One region of the Streptomyces sp. NPDC052687 genome, then DNA from elsewhere that is predicted to be linked to it. Evidence: riboswitches for the same ligand, from Rfam matches in the RefSeq annotation. Region 1 holds a riboswitch; each other region holds the start of a gene.
The links. Region 1 has a riboswitch for cyclic di-AMP ahead of AB0K92_RS22665 (peptidoglycan DD-metalloendopeptidase family protein). Riboswitches for the same ligand answer to the same signal wherever they lie in the genome.
Positions count from the first base shown of each region.

Region 2: it holds a riboswitch for cyclic di-AMP, as region 1 does, so the genes downstream of both, AB0K92_RS31480 (M23 family metallopeptidase) here and AB0K92_RS22665 (peptidoglycan DD-metalloendopeptidase family protein) in region 1, are expected to answer to the same signal.
Region 3: it holds a riboswitch for cyclic di-AMP, as region 1 does, so the genes downstream of both, AB0K92_RS06060 (transglycosylase family protein) here and AB0K92_RS22665 (peptidoglycan DD-metalloendopeptidase family protein) in region 1, are expected to answer to the same signal.

Region 1 is NZ_JBFATR010000030.1:72,043-77,349, reverse strand. Features, by position in the region: gene AB0K92_RS22675 (SGNH/GDSL hydrolase family protein) at 1-494, opposite strand, end outside; gene AB0K92_RS22670 (DUF6250 domain-containing protein) at 621-1,370, opposite strand; gene AB0K92_RS22665 (peptidoglycan DD-metalloendopeptidase family protein) at 1,571-2,581, opposite strand; cyclic di-AMP (ydaO/yuaA leader) riboswitch at 2,586-2,782, opposite strand; gene AB0K92_RS22660 (alpha-galactosidase) at 3,054-5,138, opposite strand.
Region 2 is NZ_JBFATR010000068.1:19,201-24,507, forward strand. Features, by position in the region: gene trmB (tRNA (guanosine(46)-N7)-methyltransferase TrmB) at 1-609, shown strand, start outside; gene AB0K92_RS31475 (PrsW family intramembrane metalloprotease) at 674-2,071, shown strand; gene AB0K92_RS31480 (M23 family metallopeptidase) at 2,196-3,239, opposite strand; cyclic di-AMP (ydaO/yuaA leader) riboswitch at 3,251-3,430, opposite strand; tRNA gene AB0K92_RS31485 (tRNA-Met) at 3,793-3,866, opposite strand; gene AB0K92_RS31490 (dihydrofolate reductase family protein) at 3,967-5,103, shown strand; gene AB0K92_RS31495 (hypothetical protein) at 5,274-5,307, opposite strand, start outside.
Region 3 is NZ_JBFATR010000003.1:277,476-282,782, reverse strand. Features, by position in the region: gene eno (phosphopyruvate hydratase) at 1-1,261, opposite strand, end outside; gene AB0K92_RS06060 (transglycosylase family protein) at 1,593-2,279, opposite strand; cyclic di-AMP (ydaO/yuaA leader) riboswitch at 2,284-2,462, opposite strand; gene AB0K92_RS06055 (transglycosylase family protein) at 2,645-3,691, opposite strand; gene AB0K92_RS06050 (cytochrome P450) at 3,893-5,188, opposite strand; gene AB0K92_RS06045 (hypothetical protein) at 5,222-5,307, opposite strand, start outside.

The sequences.
Region 1 (5,307 bases):
CGGCGGTCCTGGACGGACTTCAGGGACCACAGGTCGAGCACGGGGCATCCGTACCGGTCGGCGATGGCCCGCACGTGCCCGTTGTACGTGGCGATCTTGCCGCGGAGGTGCTTGAGCAGCGGCACGCCCCGGGTGTCGAAGCCGGTGGTGACGAGCACGGTGCCCGCGGCGGCGGTCAGCGCGGCGACCGCCCGCTCGAACCGCTCGGCGACGTCGTCCGGGTCGGTACCGGGCCGGATGATGTCGTTGCCGCCGGCGCAGAACGAGACCAGATCGGGCGCCAGTTGGATGGCCCGCGGCACCTGGTCCGCCACGATCTGGTCGAGCAGTTTCCCGCGCACGGCGAGGTTCGTGTACGCGAAGTCGCCCTCGGGCCTGCGGTCCGCGAGCAGCACCGCGAGCCGGTCGGCCCAGCCGACGAACGCCCCGTCGGGGCCGGGGTCGCCGACGCCCTCGGTGAAGCTGTCCCCCACCGCCACGTACGACCCGATCACTGATCTGCTGTCATTCTTCGAATCGTCTGCCACAACGGCTCATGATTCACCCTCGAATGTGACTTACGCGACCGTAGGCAGGGGTTGACGGGCGGTGAGATAAGCCACTCTTCAAGGATTGGTCAACTACGGAATAAGCCGCCACACGCGGAAGTCACTGATGCGGAAGTGGCTCCACACCGTCCGGAACGCGAAGTGGCCCGCGGTGTACGGTTCCGGGTCCGTGTAGTCGAACACGAGCCGCCCGTTGTTCCACCACTGGACGGTCGGTCCCGCGGAGACGATCCGCACGCGGTTCGGCCCGTTGGGCACGAGCAGCGGCTCGGTGTAGTCGAACACGAGCGGCCGGACACCGGCCTCGCCGATGTACCGGCGCAGCCGCGTGGTGGTGTTGTGGTTGGCGCCGTATCCCGCGTAGTACGTCGTCAGGTGGTCGTACTCCGTCAGGGCCCCGCCGCGCGGGGTGGCGAACAGGTCGTGCGGGGAGCGGACGTCCGTGGCGTTCCAGAAGTTGTTCAGGTCCGAGACACGGTCGTTGGGGCCGCCGGCCGCGACCGGGGTGGCGGTGTACGCCAGGACGTACGGCCCTTGGAGCCTCTGCCGGAACCACACCGTGGCCCCGCTGGGCACATCGATGTCCAGTACGCCGCGGGAGGCCGTGACCGTGCCGCCGTCCTGGAGTTCGGCGGCCCACTTACCGAGGCCGTGGCGGAAGTCGTCGCGGGCGATGAGCCGGGGGCGGCGGCGGGGCGCGGCCTGCCCGGCGTGCGCGCTCGCATCCGTGGTCGCAGTCGTGGCCGCGCTCGGGGTCGGGGCGAGGGCCGCCAGGGCGGCGCCCGTGGCCAGGGTGGCGAAGGCTCTGCGTGTGGTGGTCACGGGGGACGGCTCCTCGACGGATGGAGAGCGCGGAGGGAAAGCGCGGATGCACAGCACCGGCAGAAAGCGCTTGCCACTGACGACGGTCACTCTGCCATGGACATACGGCCGCGCACACGCCGAAGGCCGGACCCGGGGTCGGGGTCCGGCCTTCGGCGGCGTGTGCGGCCGGGGTCAGGAACCGGCGCGGCAGGGAGTCGTCAGAGGGAGACGCCCTTCGAGCGGAGGTAGGCGACCGGGTCCACGTCCGAGCCGTAGTCCGGGGTGGTGCGGATCTCGAAGTGCAGGTGCGGGCCGGTCGAGTTGCCGGTCGAGCCGGAGAGGCCGACCTGCTGACCGGCGGTCACGGACTGGCCGGCCGACACCGACAGCGCGGACAGGTGGGCGTACTGGGCGTAGTAGCCGTCGGCGAGCTTGATGACGACCTGGTTGCCGTACGCGCCGGCCCAGCCGGCGGAGACGACGGTGCCCGCGCCGACGGCCTTGAGCGAGGTGCCGGTCGGGACGACGAAGTCGACGCCGGTGTGGTAGCCGCTGGACCACATGCTGCCCGCGACCTTGTAGGCGGTACCGATGCCGGCGCCCGCGACCGGAGCGGTGTGACCGCCGGCGACCGTGGCGGCCTGGGCGGCGGTGGAGGTCTGCGGGGAGGACGCCGCGGCCGGCTTGGCGGACTGCGACTGCGCCGACTCTGCCGTCTTCGCCGACTCGGCCGACTCGGACTTCTTCGAGGCGCCGGACGACTGCTGCGACGAGCCCTGGGAGGACTGCGACGGCTTGGACTGCTCGGCGGAGGAACTCTTCGGCGCGGAGGCGGCGGCCTTCTTGCCGAGGGTCAGCTTGAGGCCGGGGTGGATCAGCGACGGGTCCTCGCCGACGGTGGCGCGGTTGTCGGCGTAGAGCCGCTGCCAGCCGCCGTCGACCTTCTGGTCCTCGGCGATCTTCGAGAGGCAGTCACCGGACTTCACGGTGTAGATACGCACACCGGAGTTCTTCTCGGCGGACTTTTCCGCGGCCTTCTTCGCCGCGGACTGCTGCACGGACGCGACGGACCGGGTGGTGTCTTCCGCGGCGGTCTGCGGGGTGGCGGCATGGGCTGCGGCGGCCCCCATGAGGGGCAGCGCGAGCGCGGCTCCACCGGTGCCGGCGACGGCGATGGAACGGGTGAAGCGCTGGGTCTTCGGACGGCGGTGCTTACCCTTCGCGGGCATGGCGAATTCCTCTCCGGCGCCTGCGAGGTGAGCTGTCGGGTGCGGACTGGAGATGTCCGGCCGCGCCGAGACGCGGCTTTACCCCAAGCCTGTTCCGAGGACCGGAACAGGCGGTGAAAACCTGTGGGTCCCCCGCTCCTGCCGTGCACGGGTGGGTTTGCGCGGGCACCAGGCGGCGGCAGGATTCGGCGTTCCGCCTGGATCGGTGTGGAACGTAAGCGACCTGGACGCACGGGGACAAGCGAAAGGTTGCCCTCTGTCGCTTTTCGATCTCTTCCGCCCCGGAATTCACGGTCACACTCCGTCGATCACGGAGCCTTCCTTTTCCGTGAACACCCTTGAAAACCGGGAGAATTACGTGAACATGACGGGCGACTCACCGTCACGAATATGAGCCTCCTCACGTGACACCGCTCCAGAACTCTTTATTCCAGAGCGAGTTACGACTAAGGCTGCAATTCGGACAGATCGCTCAGATGCGACGGAGGCGGAGAACCGTCGCATCGAGGTCGCCTCGCAGTCCGAGGCGCACCCCGTGGTGCAGCAGCACGGCTCCCCGGTGCACTTCGCCCGTTTCACGGCATTCGTACGCCGCTGTCGGGTCGAGCCCGCGCAGCCGCAGCGCCGGTACGGGCTCCCCGTGGTGCTGGGACTGCAGCCAGGCGAGGACGACCGTCTCGTCGCCGAGGACGTACTGCACGGCGCTCAGCCCGCCACCCGGAGGCCGCAGGCGGTACAGGTCGCCGCGCTGGACCAGCGGCCGGATCTCCTTGTAGAGGTCCACCCAGCCGCGCGCCTCGGCCAGCTCCTCGTCGGTCCACCGGGTGAGGTCGCCGCCGATGCCGAGGACCCCGGCCATGGCGCTGACGAATCGGAATCTCAGGGAGCTGGTCCGGCCGTTGAGCTGGGTGTTGGGGCTGTCGGTGACCCAGGCGGCCATTACGCACGCGGGGTGGATCTGGCTGAAGCCGTGCTGGATGGCGAGCCGGTCGAGCGGGTCGGTGTTGTCGGAGGTCCACACCTGCTCGGTACGGCCGAGCACCCCGAGGTCGATCCGGCCGCCGCCGCCCGAGCAGGACTCGAAGGCGACGCCGGGATGGGCGGCGCGCAGCCGGTCCAGCAGGGCGTACAGCGCCCGTACGTGGTCGGCCCACAGACGCTGCGGGTAGGAATCGCCGGGCCAGCCGGCGTCCGTGAAGCAGCGGTTGAAGTCCCACTTCACATAGTCGACGGGGGCGCTGGAGAGCAGGGTGTGCAGCCGCTCCCACAGGTACTCCTGGACGTCCTCGCGCGCCAGGTTCAGTACGAGCTGATGGCGAAATTCCGTCCGCTTTCGTCCTGTCTGGTGCTGCACCCAGTCCGGGTGGGCGCGGTACAGCTCGCTGTCCGGGTTGACCATCTCCGGTTCGACCCAGATCCCGAACCGCATGCCGAGGGAGTGCACCTCGTCGGCGAGCGGGCCGAGGCCGGCCGGGAAGCGGTCCGGGTTGGGCGTCCAGTCGCCGAGGCCCGCGCGGTCGCTGGTGCGGGCGCCGAACCAGCCGTCGTCGACGACGAACAGCTCGACGCCGAGGCGGGCGGCCCGCCGGGCGAGCGCGCGCTGGCGCTCCTCGGAGATGTCGAAGCCCGTCGCCTCCCAGGAGTTGAACAGCACCGGCCGGTCCCGGTCCGCGCCCGGGACGATATGGGTGCGCTGATAGGCGTGCCAGGCGCGGCTCGCGCCGCCGAAGCCCTCGTCGCTCCACAGCCCGGCGAAGACGGGCGTGGTGAAGGACTCCCCCGCGGTCAGCCGCGCCAGCCCCGAGTCGTCGTGCCCGGCGCCGCCGGTGATCTGCACGCGCGCGTCGGGCAGCCGGGCGACGGCGATCCGCCAGGAGCCGGACCAGCCCAGGGCGCAGCCGTAGACCTCGCCGCGCTCCTCGGTGGCGTCGGTGTCCGCGGCGACCCAGGGCAGGTGCTGGTGCCCGGTGTGACCGCGGCGGCTGCCGATGACGTGCTCGCCGTAGGTGAGCGGCGCGGCGGTCAGCCGGGACTCCGCGGCCCACCGGCCGTGCAGATGGGACAGCCGCCAGCCGTCGCGCTCGGGGAGCGTCCAGGTCGCGGAGTCGGCGCGCAGCAGCTCCGCCGCGGGACCCTCGTTGCGCAGCGTCACCCAGCGCTCGACGACGTCTCCGCGCATCCGGTAGTGCAGGGTGATCGTCAGTGCCGCGTCCCGGAACCGCAGCCGCAGCTCCTCGTCCGCGCTTCCCGCGTGGGCGATCTCGTGCGTCTCGAACGTCCACTCGGTGCCGCGGCGCTCGTCGGTGCGCACGGACAGGGCGGGGGGGACGAACCGGGGGCCGCCTTCGACCGGGTACTCCTCACGGCCGTCGAGCGCGGACTCGAACGGCCAGGCGTCCGGCAGCGGCCGGGCGGCGAGGGCTTGGGCGTCGGCGAGCGAGATCCTGGGCCCCCAGTGCAGGTGGACCAGCTCGTCGTCCTCGGTCAGATGGACGGCGTACGCGCTCTTCGGCCCCGACAGCAGCCACGTCCGCCCGTCCCCGGCGATCTCCGGCATGACGCCCCCCCACACGTTCCGACAACCCCGCTCACACCCCAACATCATCAAGGCGCGGCGGGCCTTCCGGCAACGCCTGTGGACAACTCCCGCCCGGCGGGGTATGCCCCCTGTGGACAACTCATTGCCTCAGGAATCCGTGTCGTATGGTCAAAGGCGTGCCCGCCGA
Region 2 (5,307 bases), on a different contig from region 1:
GACGGCTCGCGGGTCCTCGACCTCGCCGAGCTGTTCGGGAACGGCAACCCGGTCGTCCTGGAGATCGGCTTCGGCATGGGCGAGGCCACCGCCCAGATGGCGGCCGCCGACCCCGGCACCAACATCCTCGCGGTGGACGTGCACACCCCCGGCCAGGGCAATCTGCTCGGCCTCGCCGACCGGGGCGGCCTGACCAACGTCCGCGTCGGCAACGGCGACGCCATCATCCTGCTGCGCGAGATGCTGGCCCCGGACTCCCTCGACGGCCTGCGCGTCTACTTCCCCGACCCGTGGCCCAAGAAGCGCCACCACAAGCGGCGGCTGATCCAGCCGGCGTTCCTCAGCCTCGCCGCGACCCGGCTGAGGCCCGGCGCGCTGCTGCACTGCGCCACCGACTGGGAGCCGTACGCGGAGCAGATGCTCGAGGTCCTCACCGCCCACCCGGACTTCGAGAACACGCAGCCCGACGGCGGTTTCGCGCCCCGCCCGGAGTTCCGCCCGCTGACCCGTTTCGAGGGTCAGGGACTGGACAAGGGTCATGTCGTGAACGACCTGCTCTTCCGCCGCGTACCACACACAACGTCAGCTCAGCCTCCCGCCGACGCCTGATCCACCGCGGGCGGCTCCGTCCCTCGTAAGGGTCAATGCCGTGGCCAGCAGTCCCCCGTACCCCATGCCCCCCGGTGAAGCCGTCCCCGGTGCTCCCGCAGCCGGTGCCCCCGTTCCCGGGGCGCACCGGCCCGCGCACTGGTGGCAGCGTCCCTGGGTGCGCTACGGCGCGCTCATCACCCTGCTCGCGCTGTCCGGGCTCGTCATCCTCGCCCTGGTGCGCGAGGAGACCGGCACCGAGGGGTTCCTGGTGGGTCTGGGCCTGGCGGTCCTGCCCGTCCCGCTGCTCGTCGCCGCCTTCCGCTGGCTGGACCGGGTGGAGCCGGGCCCCTGGCGGAATTTGGTCTTCGCGTTCGCCTGGGGGGCCTGCGCCGCGGCGCTGATCGCGATCGTCGCCAACAGCTTCGCGACCCAGTGGATAGCCACGGCGACCGCCGACCCGGCCGGCGCGGACACCCTCGGGGCCACCGTCATAGCGCCGGTCGTGGAGGAGTCCGCCAAGGCGGCCGCGATCCTGCTGCTCTTCCTCTTCCGCAGGCGGGACTTCACGGGAATCGTCGACGGCGTGGTCATAGCCGGGGTGACCGCGACCGGCTTCGCGTTCACCGAGAACATCCTCTACCTCGGCACCGCCTTCGGCACCGACCAGATGCAGGGCGACAGCGGCATCGCCTCCGTCACCGCCGCCACCTTCTTCGTGCGCATCGTGATGTCCCCGTTCGCGCACCCCCTGTTCACCGTCTTCACCGGCATCGGCTTCGGCATCGCCGCCCTGTCCGGGCCCCGGCAGCGGACGCGCCGCCTGCTGCTGCCGCCGTGCGGCCTGCTGCTCGCGATGGGCATGCACGCGCTGTGGAACGGCTCCGCGAGCTTCGGCGGCTTCGCGTTCCTCGCGGTGTACGCCGCGTTCATGGTGCCCGCGTTCGGGCTGCTGACCTGGCTGGTGATCTGGACCCGGCAGCGGGAGCTGCGCACCGTCCGCGAGGAGCTGCCCGCGTACGTGGCCGCCGGCTGGCTGGGCCCGGCGGAGCCGTTCGCGCTCGGCTCGATGCGGGCCCGCCGGCTGGCCCGCGACCACGCCCGGCACCACCTCGGCAAACCGGCGGCCCGCGCGGTCGCAGAGTACGAGGCGTACGCGACGTCGCTGGCGTTCCTGCGGCACCGGGGGCGGCGCGGCCGGGCCGGTGCGGACTTCGTCTTGCGGGAGCGGGAGCTGCTGCACGAGCTGTGGCGCCGCCGGGAGGCCGCCCGTCCGGCCCTGGAGTACGCGGCGCGGATGACGGCGTCGCCGGTGCCGGTGATGATGCCGTGGCCGACGCAGCCGGGCCCCGGGGCGCCGTACCCGGCGTACCCGGCGTACCGGCCGCCGTACCCGGGGTTCCGTCCGCCGCACCCCGTGCAGCGGACGCCGCAGACCGCGTACCAGGCGCCGTATCCGGCCTACAACCCGTACCGGACGTGACCGGGCGGCGGCCCGTTGACCGGCAGCCCTGACGTCGGGGGGGCGCCGTCAGGACCGCCGGGGACCGGGAGAAGAAAGAAGAGAAGCGGAAGAGAGGGGCGAGCGCGCCGGCTCGGCGGGTGCGTCAGGGGGTGAGGCCCTTGCTCCGCAGCCAGGCCATCGGGTCCAGCGCGCCGCCGGCGGCGGTGTGGACCTCCATGTGCAGATGCGCGCCGCTGACGTTGCCCGTGGCGCCCACGCGGCCGATGACCTCGCCCGTGGTGACCTTCTGGCCCACGCTGACGCCGATCGACGACTGGTGGGCGTAGAGGATCTCGGTGCCGTCCTCCAGGGTGAGGACGGTCTTGTAGCCGTACGGCCCGTCCCAGCCGGCCTCCGTGATGGTGCCGGAGTGGACGGCCTTGATGAGGGTGCCGGTGGGCGCGGCGAAGTCGAGGCCGGTGTGGTAGCCGGAGGACCACATGGCGCCGGCCTGGCCGTAGCTCGCGGTGAGGACGTACGACGAGGTCGGCAGCGTGTACTGCTTGGCCAGCTCGGCCAGGCGCTCCGCCTCGGCCTTCTTGCGGGCCTCCTCCTCGGCGGCCTTCTTCGCGGCGGCCGCCTTGGCCTCGGCCTCCTTCTCCGCCTTGGCGGCGGCCTCGGCGGCCTCCTTCTCGGCGGCGGCCAGCGCCTCGGCGGCGGCCTTGGACTCGACCTGGTCCTGCTGCTGCTCGGCCTGCGCCATGATGCGGGCGCGCAGCGCCTCGCCGGCGTCGGTGGTGCCCTGCCCGGAGTCGGCGGCGGTGACGCCGATGCCGCTGAGCGGGGTGGCGGCGACTTCCGGGGCCTCGGCCTCGGTGTCGTCGGAGATGAGCGAGCCGACGTTCGGCAGGTCGGGCATGGAGATGGAGACCGGCGGCTTGCCGGTCTGCGCGGTGGCCATGCCGCCCGCGCCGACGGCGGCTATGACACCGACGCCCAGCACGGTGGAGCTGCGGGCGAGTCCGCCGCGCTGCTTGGTGACGCGATGCCGGCCGCGTACGGGGCGAATGGATTCCGCAGTCGGGTTCCACTCCTCCCACGGGCCCTCGTCGGTGCGCTGATCGCCGTACACGAAGGTGTCGGCGGGGTCGGCGGTGCGCTGGCCAGGCACGAACGGGGCCTCGGGGGCAGGCCGGTTGGACGCCACGTGGGCGTACTCCTTTCCTTCCTTCTCGCCTACCGGGTTAGCTGACGGGTTCGGAGCAGGAAGGTCTCCTACGCGCGTAAACCAGCCGTGCCCTGCGCGGTTTCAGCCGCTGTGGACCCGACCCCTTACGCCCGATTCACCCCAAAATGGTGGTTCCCCGGTTCCCTCACGGGATTCGGCGCGTGCGCACGGAGCCGCCTCTTGTGACGGCTGGGACGACCGCGCTGCGTTATCGGACGTTAATAGAACCAGGGGGTGATTTCCAAGCCGTTCCGCTTGATCATTACGGTTCGCCGGGCGGACGTAGCGCCCAGGAGCGGCTAAAAACGGGCGAGTTGACCTCGACTCTCAAACGCTTCAGCAGCGTTCGCGTTTTTGATGGTGACTCAGATGTTATGCGCAGTGGGGTCGGTCACTCACTGGTGGTGACAATCCGGGACGCCGTGCGTCTTCGGCCATGCGGCGGGCAACGCGGGCAACGCGCAGCCCCCGGAAGGGGTGGAAAACACTCAGGGCCGGAACCCGTTTCCGGATTCCGGCCCTGAGCCTTCAGTAGCGGGGACAGGATTTGAACCTGCGACCTCTGGGTTATGAGCCCAGCGAGCTACCGAGCTGCTCCACCCCGCGTCGGTGAAACCAGTGTACGCCATGCGCGGGACCCCTCGCGCCAGAGGTAGTTTCACTGGGAACCGACCCGGGATTCCGCCGTCTCCAGATGGGTGCGCCGATGCCCTACCCGTACGTCCTGCTCTCCGCCGCCGTCTCCCTGGACGGCTTCCTGGACGACACCGGCCCCGAGCGGCTGCTGCTGTCCGGCCCGGCCGACTTCGACCGGGTCGACGAGGTGCGGGCGTCCGTCGACGCGATTCTGGTGGGCGCCGGCACGATCCGCGCCGACAACCCGCGGCTGCTGGTGAACTCCCCCGAGCGCCGCGCGGCCCGGACGGCGGCCGGGAAACCGGAGTACCCGCTGAAGGTCACGGTCAGCGCCACCGGCGACCTCGACCCCGGGGCGCGGTTCTGGCACACCGGCGGCGAGAAGGTCGTCTACACGACCCCCGAGGGCGCCGGCCGCCTGCGGGCGTCGGGCATCGCGGACACCGCGGCGGTGGTGCCGCTCGCCGGGGCCTGGGACTGGCGCACCGTCCTGGAGCATCTGCACGACCTGCGCGGCGTACGGCAGCTGATGGTCGAGGGCGGCGGCACGGTCCACACCCAGCTTCTCCGACTGGGTCTGGCCGACGAACTCCAGCTCGCCCTGGCGCCCCTCTTCGTCGGCGACCCGGACGCCCCCCGCCTGTTCGGCCCCGGCCCCTACCAGCCGGGCCGGCTGCGCCTGGTGGAGACCCGCCCGGTCGGTGACGTGGTCCTGATGCGCTACCAGCCGACCGCCCCCGGCACCGGCACGACCGCGGTGGCCGCCGACCACCACTGGCTGGCCCGGGCCTGCGCCCTGGCGGCGCAGTGCCCGCCCTCCGCGACCGCCTTCAGCGTCGGCGCGATCGTCGTCGCCGCCGACGGCACGGAACTCGCCCGCGGCCACTCCCGCGAGGGCGACGACCCGGTCGTCCACGCGGAGGAGGCGGCCCTGGCGAAGATCGACCCGGCGGACCCGCGGCTGCCCACCGCGACCGTCTACAGCAGCCTGGAGCCCTGTACGCGCCGCGCCTCCCGGCCCCGCCCCTGCGCAGGTCTGATCCTGGACGCCGGTGTCCGCAGGGTCGTCACGGCATGGCGGGAGCCGGACACGTTCGTGGCGGGGGCGGACGGCGCGGGGGCCCTGGCGGCGCGGGGCGTGGACGTGATCGTCCTCCCCGAGCACGAGGAGCAGGCGAAGGCCCCGAACCGCCACTTGCCGGGCTGAGGAACGGGCGAAGGCCCCGAACCGCCACCTGCCGAGCCGAGGAACGGGCAAGCGCCCGGAACCGCCACCTGCCGAGCCGAGGAACGGGCGAAGGCCCCGAACCGCCACCTGCCGGGCCGAGGAACGGGCGAAGCCCCCGAACCGCCACCTGCCGGGCTGGCGCCGCGCCACTACTGGCCGCCCCGCGGGGCGGTCGCGCTCCCC
Region 3 (5,307 bases), on a different contig from region 1:
ACGCGCTGCGGCCGGCGTACACCGCGGCGTCGTCGAGGATCTCCTCGATGCGCAGCAGCTGGTTGTACTTGGCGACGCGCTCGGAGCGGGCCGGGGCGCCGGTCTTGATCTGGCCGCAGTTGGTGGCGACGGCGAGGTCGGCGATGGTGACGTCCTCGGTCTCGCCGGAGCGGTGGGACATCATGCACTTGTAGCCGTTGCGCTGGGCCAGCTCGACGGCGTCCAGGGTCTCGGTGAGCGAGCCGATCTGGTTCACCTTCACCAGCAGGGCGTTCGCGGCGCCCTCCTCGATGCCCTTGGCCAGGCGCTCGGGGTTGGTGACGAACAGGTCGTCGCCGACGAGCTGGACCTTGTCACCGAGCTGGGCGGTGATGGTCTTCCAGCCCTCCCAGTCGTCCTCGAACAGCGGGTCCTCGATGGAGACCAGCGGGTACGCCTCGACCAGTTCGGCGTAGTACTCGGTCATCTCGGCGGCGGAGCGGTTCTTGCCCTCGAAGACGTACACGCCGTCCTTGTAGAACTCGGACGCGGCCACGTCGAGGGCGAGGGCGATCTGCTCGCCGGGGGTGTAGCCGGCCTCCTTGATCGCCTCGAGGATGAGGTCGAGGGCCTCGCGGTTGGAGCCGAGGTTCGGGGCGAAGCCGCCCTCGTCGCCGAGGCCGGTGGACAGGCCGCGGTTCTTCAGCACCTTCTTGAGGGTGTGGTAGACCTCGGCGCCCCAGCGCAGGGCCTCGGAGAAGGACTCCGCGCCGATGGGGGCGATCATGAACTCCTGGATGTCCACGTTGGAGTCGGCGTGCGAGCCGCCGTTCAGGATGTTCATCATCGGCACCGGGAGCAGGTGCGCGTTGGGGCCGCCCAGGTAGCGGAAGAGCGGCAGGTCGCTGGCCTCGGAGGCGGCGTGCGCGACGGCGAGCGAGACGCCGAGGATGGCGTTGGCGCCGAGCGAGCCCTTGTTGTCGGTGGCGTCCAGGTCGAACATGGCCTGGTCGATCAGGCGCTGCTCGGTGGCGTCGTAACCGACCAGCTCCGGGCCGATCTGCTCGATCACGGCGAGAACGGCCTTCTCGACACCCTTGCCGAGGTAGCGGTTCGAGTCGCCGTCGCGCAGCTCGATGGCCTCGAAGGCGCCCGTGGAGGCGCCGGACGGGACGGCGGCACGACCGGTGCTGCCGTCGTCGAGGCCGACCTCGACCTCGACCGTGGGGTTGCCTCGGGAGTCCAGGATTTCCCGGGCTACGACGACGTCGATGGACGGCACGAGCATCTCCTTCGTGGATGTGACGCGGTGGGCAGAACCGCGGGTGTGGCTCTGCGAGACGAGCCTAACCGGCTCCGGGGGATCGGCCAGCCGACCGCCCACCCCGTGGACGGAACCGAGAGTAAATTGTTTCCGAACGGAACAAAGCCCGTTCCGGAAAATTCGCGGCCACGGCCTCGGTCACGGTCGCGGCATGCGGTGTCGGCACGCGGCCACGGTCGCGGCACGCGGCCGGGTGGGTCCGTGCCCGGACATGCCCCCGCCCCGGTGCGTACGGGGGAGACGCACCGGGGCGGGGAGACTGCGGGGCTGCCGCTTGCCTCTTGTCTTCTTACTTGAGGTGCAGCTGCTGGCCCGGGTAGATGAAGTCGGCGTCGTCGACGATGTCCTTGTTCAGCTCGAACAGCTTCTGCCAGCCGCCCTTGACGTCGTGCTCCGCGGCGATGGTGCTGAGGGTGTCGCCCTTGACCACCTTGTACTCGCCGTCACCCTTCTCGACCTTCTTGCCGGTCGGGGTGGTGACGGTCTTCTCGGCCTTCGGGGCCGGCTCGGCGGCCGGGCGCTCGGCGGAGCGGGAGGCCGGCTGCTCCTCGGTCTCACGGGCGGGGGCGGAGCCGGTGCTCTCGGCGGAGCCGCCGTTGTACGGAGCGCTGGAGAGGTTGACACCGCAGTGCGGCCACGCGCCCTTGCCCTGGCCCGCGAGGACCTTCTCGGCGATGGCGATCTGCTGCTCCTTGGTGGCCTGGTCGGCGGTGGCGGCGTACTGCGTGCCACCGTACGCGGCCCAGGTGGAGGCGGAGAACTGCAGACCGCCGTAGTAGCCGTTGCCGGTGTTGATGGACCAGTTGCCACCGGACTCGCACTGGGCGACGGCGTCCCACTCGGCGGCGGTGGCGGCGGAGGCGTTGCCGGCCGCCATCAGCGGAGCGGCGACGGCGGCGCCGGTGACACCGGCGAGCGCGATGGCGCGGGTGGCCTTGAACGGACGACGGTGCTTGCCCTTGCCGGAAAACAGCATGGATCGATCCCCTCACCGACGCCTGCGAGGTGAGCTGTCGGGTTCGGGCCGGTTGAGTTGCCCGGCCGCGGCTCTTGCGAGCCGCGGCTTCACCCCGAGCCGGTTCCGGTGTCGAGTCTCCTCAACGGCCGGGACCGGCACTTACCTTGGGTCCCCCGCTCCTGCCTACGGCGCTTGAAGCGACGACTGTTCCCGGGCGGCCGCTGGCAGGATTCGGCGTTGCGGCAGCCGGGGCTCGCGGTGACGAGCGGCTTCGACCGTAGCCAGGCGATCGGCGGATTTTCAAAGACGATCAGGGCTTCTGAGACCTATCTCTCACCGTGTTTATAACGGACATTCACCGCGAACCGTGTGCTGAAGTCCCGCTACTTTTCTCCCGGTTCAACCCCTACCTCCAGCGTCTGACCGGGGAGGATGAGGTCGGGGTCGGTGCCCACGGTCGCCTTGTTCTCGGCGTACAGCGCGGACCATCCGCCGTCCAGCTCAAGGGAGTCCGCGATGCCCCACAGGCTGTCGCCGGCGCGGACCGTGTAGGTGCCGTCGGCCGCGTCGCGGGCGGCGGCGGAGTCGCGCGAGGCGTGCCGGCCGGAGGGCTCGGTCGTACGGCTGTCGGCGGCCTCCTCCTCGGCGCTGTCGCCGCGGTGGCGCCCGGTACCGGTGGAGCCGGTGTCGGCGGTGCCCGAAGACGGGTCGTTCCGGCCGGAGTTGTCCGAGTAGTCCCGCTTCGTGGTGGCCGTGGAGGAGTCGCCACCTCCCGAGGACGCGGGGTCGGAGGCGCTCGAAGACGGCGAAGACGTGGCAGAACCGGACGATTCGGCACCTTCCGGAGTTCCGGAGGAACCGGTGCCGCCGGAGATTCCGGAACGCGCGGAGGATCCGGCCGATTCGGCGGAACCGGAGGAACCGGAGGTTTCCGAGGATCGCGACGAGTCGGACAAGCCGGACTCGGGGCTCGCCGAGGAGCCCGCGTCCGGCGTGGCCGACGCACCCGACGCGGCGTCAGCCGCCAGACCGGTGTCGACCCCCGGAGACGCGGAGTCGCCGTCGAGGCCGGCGAGCACACCGCAGGTGGGCCAGGCCGCCACACCCTCGGCGGCCAGGATTCTCTCGGCCACGGCGATCTGCTGCGAACGGCTGGCCACGTCGGGGCTCTCGGCGTAGTCCAGGCCGCCGTACTTCACCCAGTTCTCCTGGGAGATCTGGAGGCCGCCGTAGTAGCCGTTGCCGTTGTCCGCGCTCCAGGAGCCACCGCTCTCGCACTCCGCGACCCTGTCCCACGTGACCCCGCTGGCGGCGCTCGCGCCGCTCGCGCCGAGGAGCGGGATGGCGATGGCGGAACCGGTCACTCCGGCCGCGACGATGAGGGCCGGAGCCTGGCGGGGGCGACGGTGACGACCGTTCCCGGAGAGCATGCGGAGACCTTTCGCGAGACAACGGTGACGGCGCGGCGGAGATGCTGTGATCACCGCCGTCACACTGATGGGTGAACGTATCGGCAGACGATCACTTGTCACAAGTTCATGCCGCGCAGATCACGTGAAGATCACAGAGGTGAGTGCGTGTCACCTTCGCGGCGGCACAGGGCCGCTGCGCGCGCAGGAGCCCGGTGCACCTCACCGCTCCGGTGTGAACTCCACGGGCAGCGTGCGCAGTCCGCGCATGATGAGTCCGCCGCGCCAGCGCAGGTCCGCGGGGTCCGCGGCCAGCCGCAGGTCCGGCAGGCGCGTGAGGAGGGTGGCGAGCGCGGTCTGGCCCTCCAGGCGGGCGAGCGGGGCGCCCAGGCAGTAGTGGATGCCGTGCCCGTATCCGAGGTGCTGGTTGTCGCGGCGGGCGAGGTCCAGGGTGTCGGGGTCGGCGAACCGGGCGGGGTCGCGGTCGGCGGCGGCGAGCACGACGAGGACCGGGTCGCCGGGGGCGATGTCCTGACCGCCGATGGTGAGCGGCCGGGTGGCGAAGCGCCAGGTGGCCAGCTCCACCGGACCGTCGTAGCGCAGGAGTTCCTCCACTCCGGTCTCCAGCAGAGCGCGCTCCCCGGCCGCCAGGGAGCGCTGGAGGCGCTCACGCTGTTCCGGGTGGGTCAGCAGGGCGTACGTGCCGTTGCCGATGAGGTTGACCGTGGTCTCGAAACCGGCGAACAGCAGGATGAACGCCATCGCCGCCGCCTCGTTCTCGGTGAGGTGCTCGCCGTGGTCGGAGGCGCGGATGAGACCCGAGATCAGGTCCTCGCCGGGCGCGGGCTCGGCGGGCAGGGCCTCGCGCTTGCGGTGGATGAGGTCGGCGAGATAGCCGCGCATCTTCTTCACCGAGCGCGCCACCCCGCCGCGCGGTCCCCCGCCGTGCCGGATCATCATGCCCGCCCAGTCCCGGAAGTCGTCCTGGTCCTCGCGCGGTACGCCCAGCATGTCGCAGATGGCGTAGATGGGCAGCGGGAAGGCGAACTCGTGGATGAGGTCGGCGGACCCGGTGCGGGCGAACCCGTCGATGAGGCGGTCGGTCAGCTCCTGCACGCGCGGCGCGAACTCCGCGACGCGCCGGGGCGTGAACGCCTTCGACACCAGGCGGCGCAGCCGGGTGTGGTCCGGCGGGTCGATGTTGAGCAGATGCGTCATCAGCTCCGCCTTGCGCTCACCCGGAATGCCCGTCTTGCCCTTGGCGTGCGCCGGTTCGGCGTGGTGCTCCGGGTTCTTCGACAGCCGCTGGTCGGCCAGCGCCTGCCTGGCGTCGGCGTACCGGGTGACCAGCCAGGCCTCCACCCCGCTGGGCAGCCGCGTCCGGTGCACCGGGGCGTGCTCGCGCAGCCAGGCGTAGGCGGGGTACGGGTCGGTGGCGAACTCCCAGGTGAACAGGGCCGGGGCGGCGGACTGGGGCTGCCGGGGGCGGGACTGCGGGGGGTGGGGCTGGTCGGTCACGTCGTCGACGGTATCCGCAGGCGGCCGCCGTCCTCATCCCGAGGCCGGGCGGCGTCCCGGGGCGTGGTGGTTGCGGATCTCCACGTTGCAGTCGGTGACCCGCGAGTGGTCACCCCGCG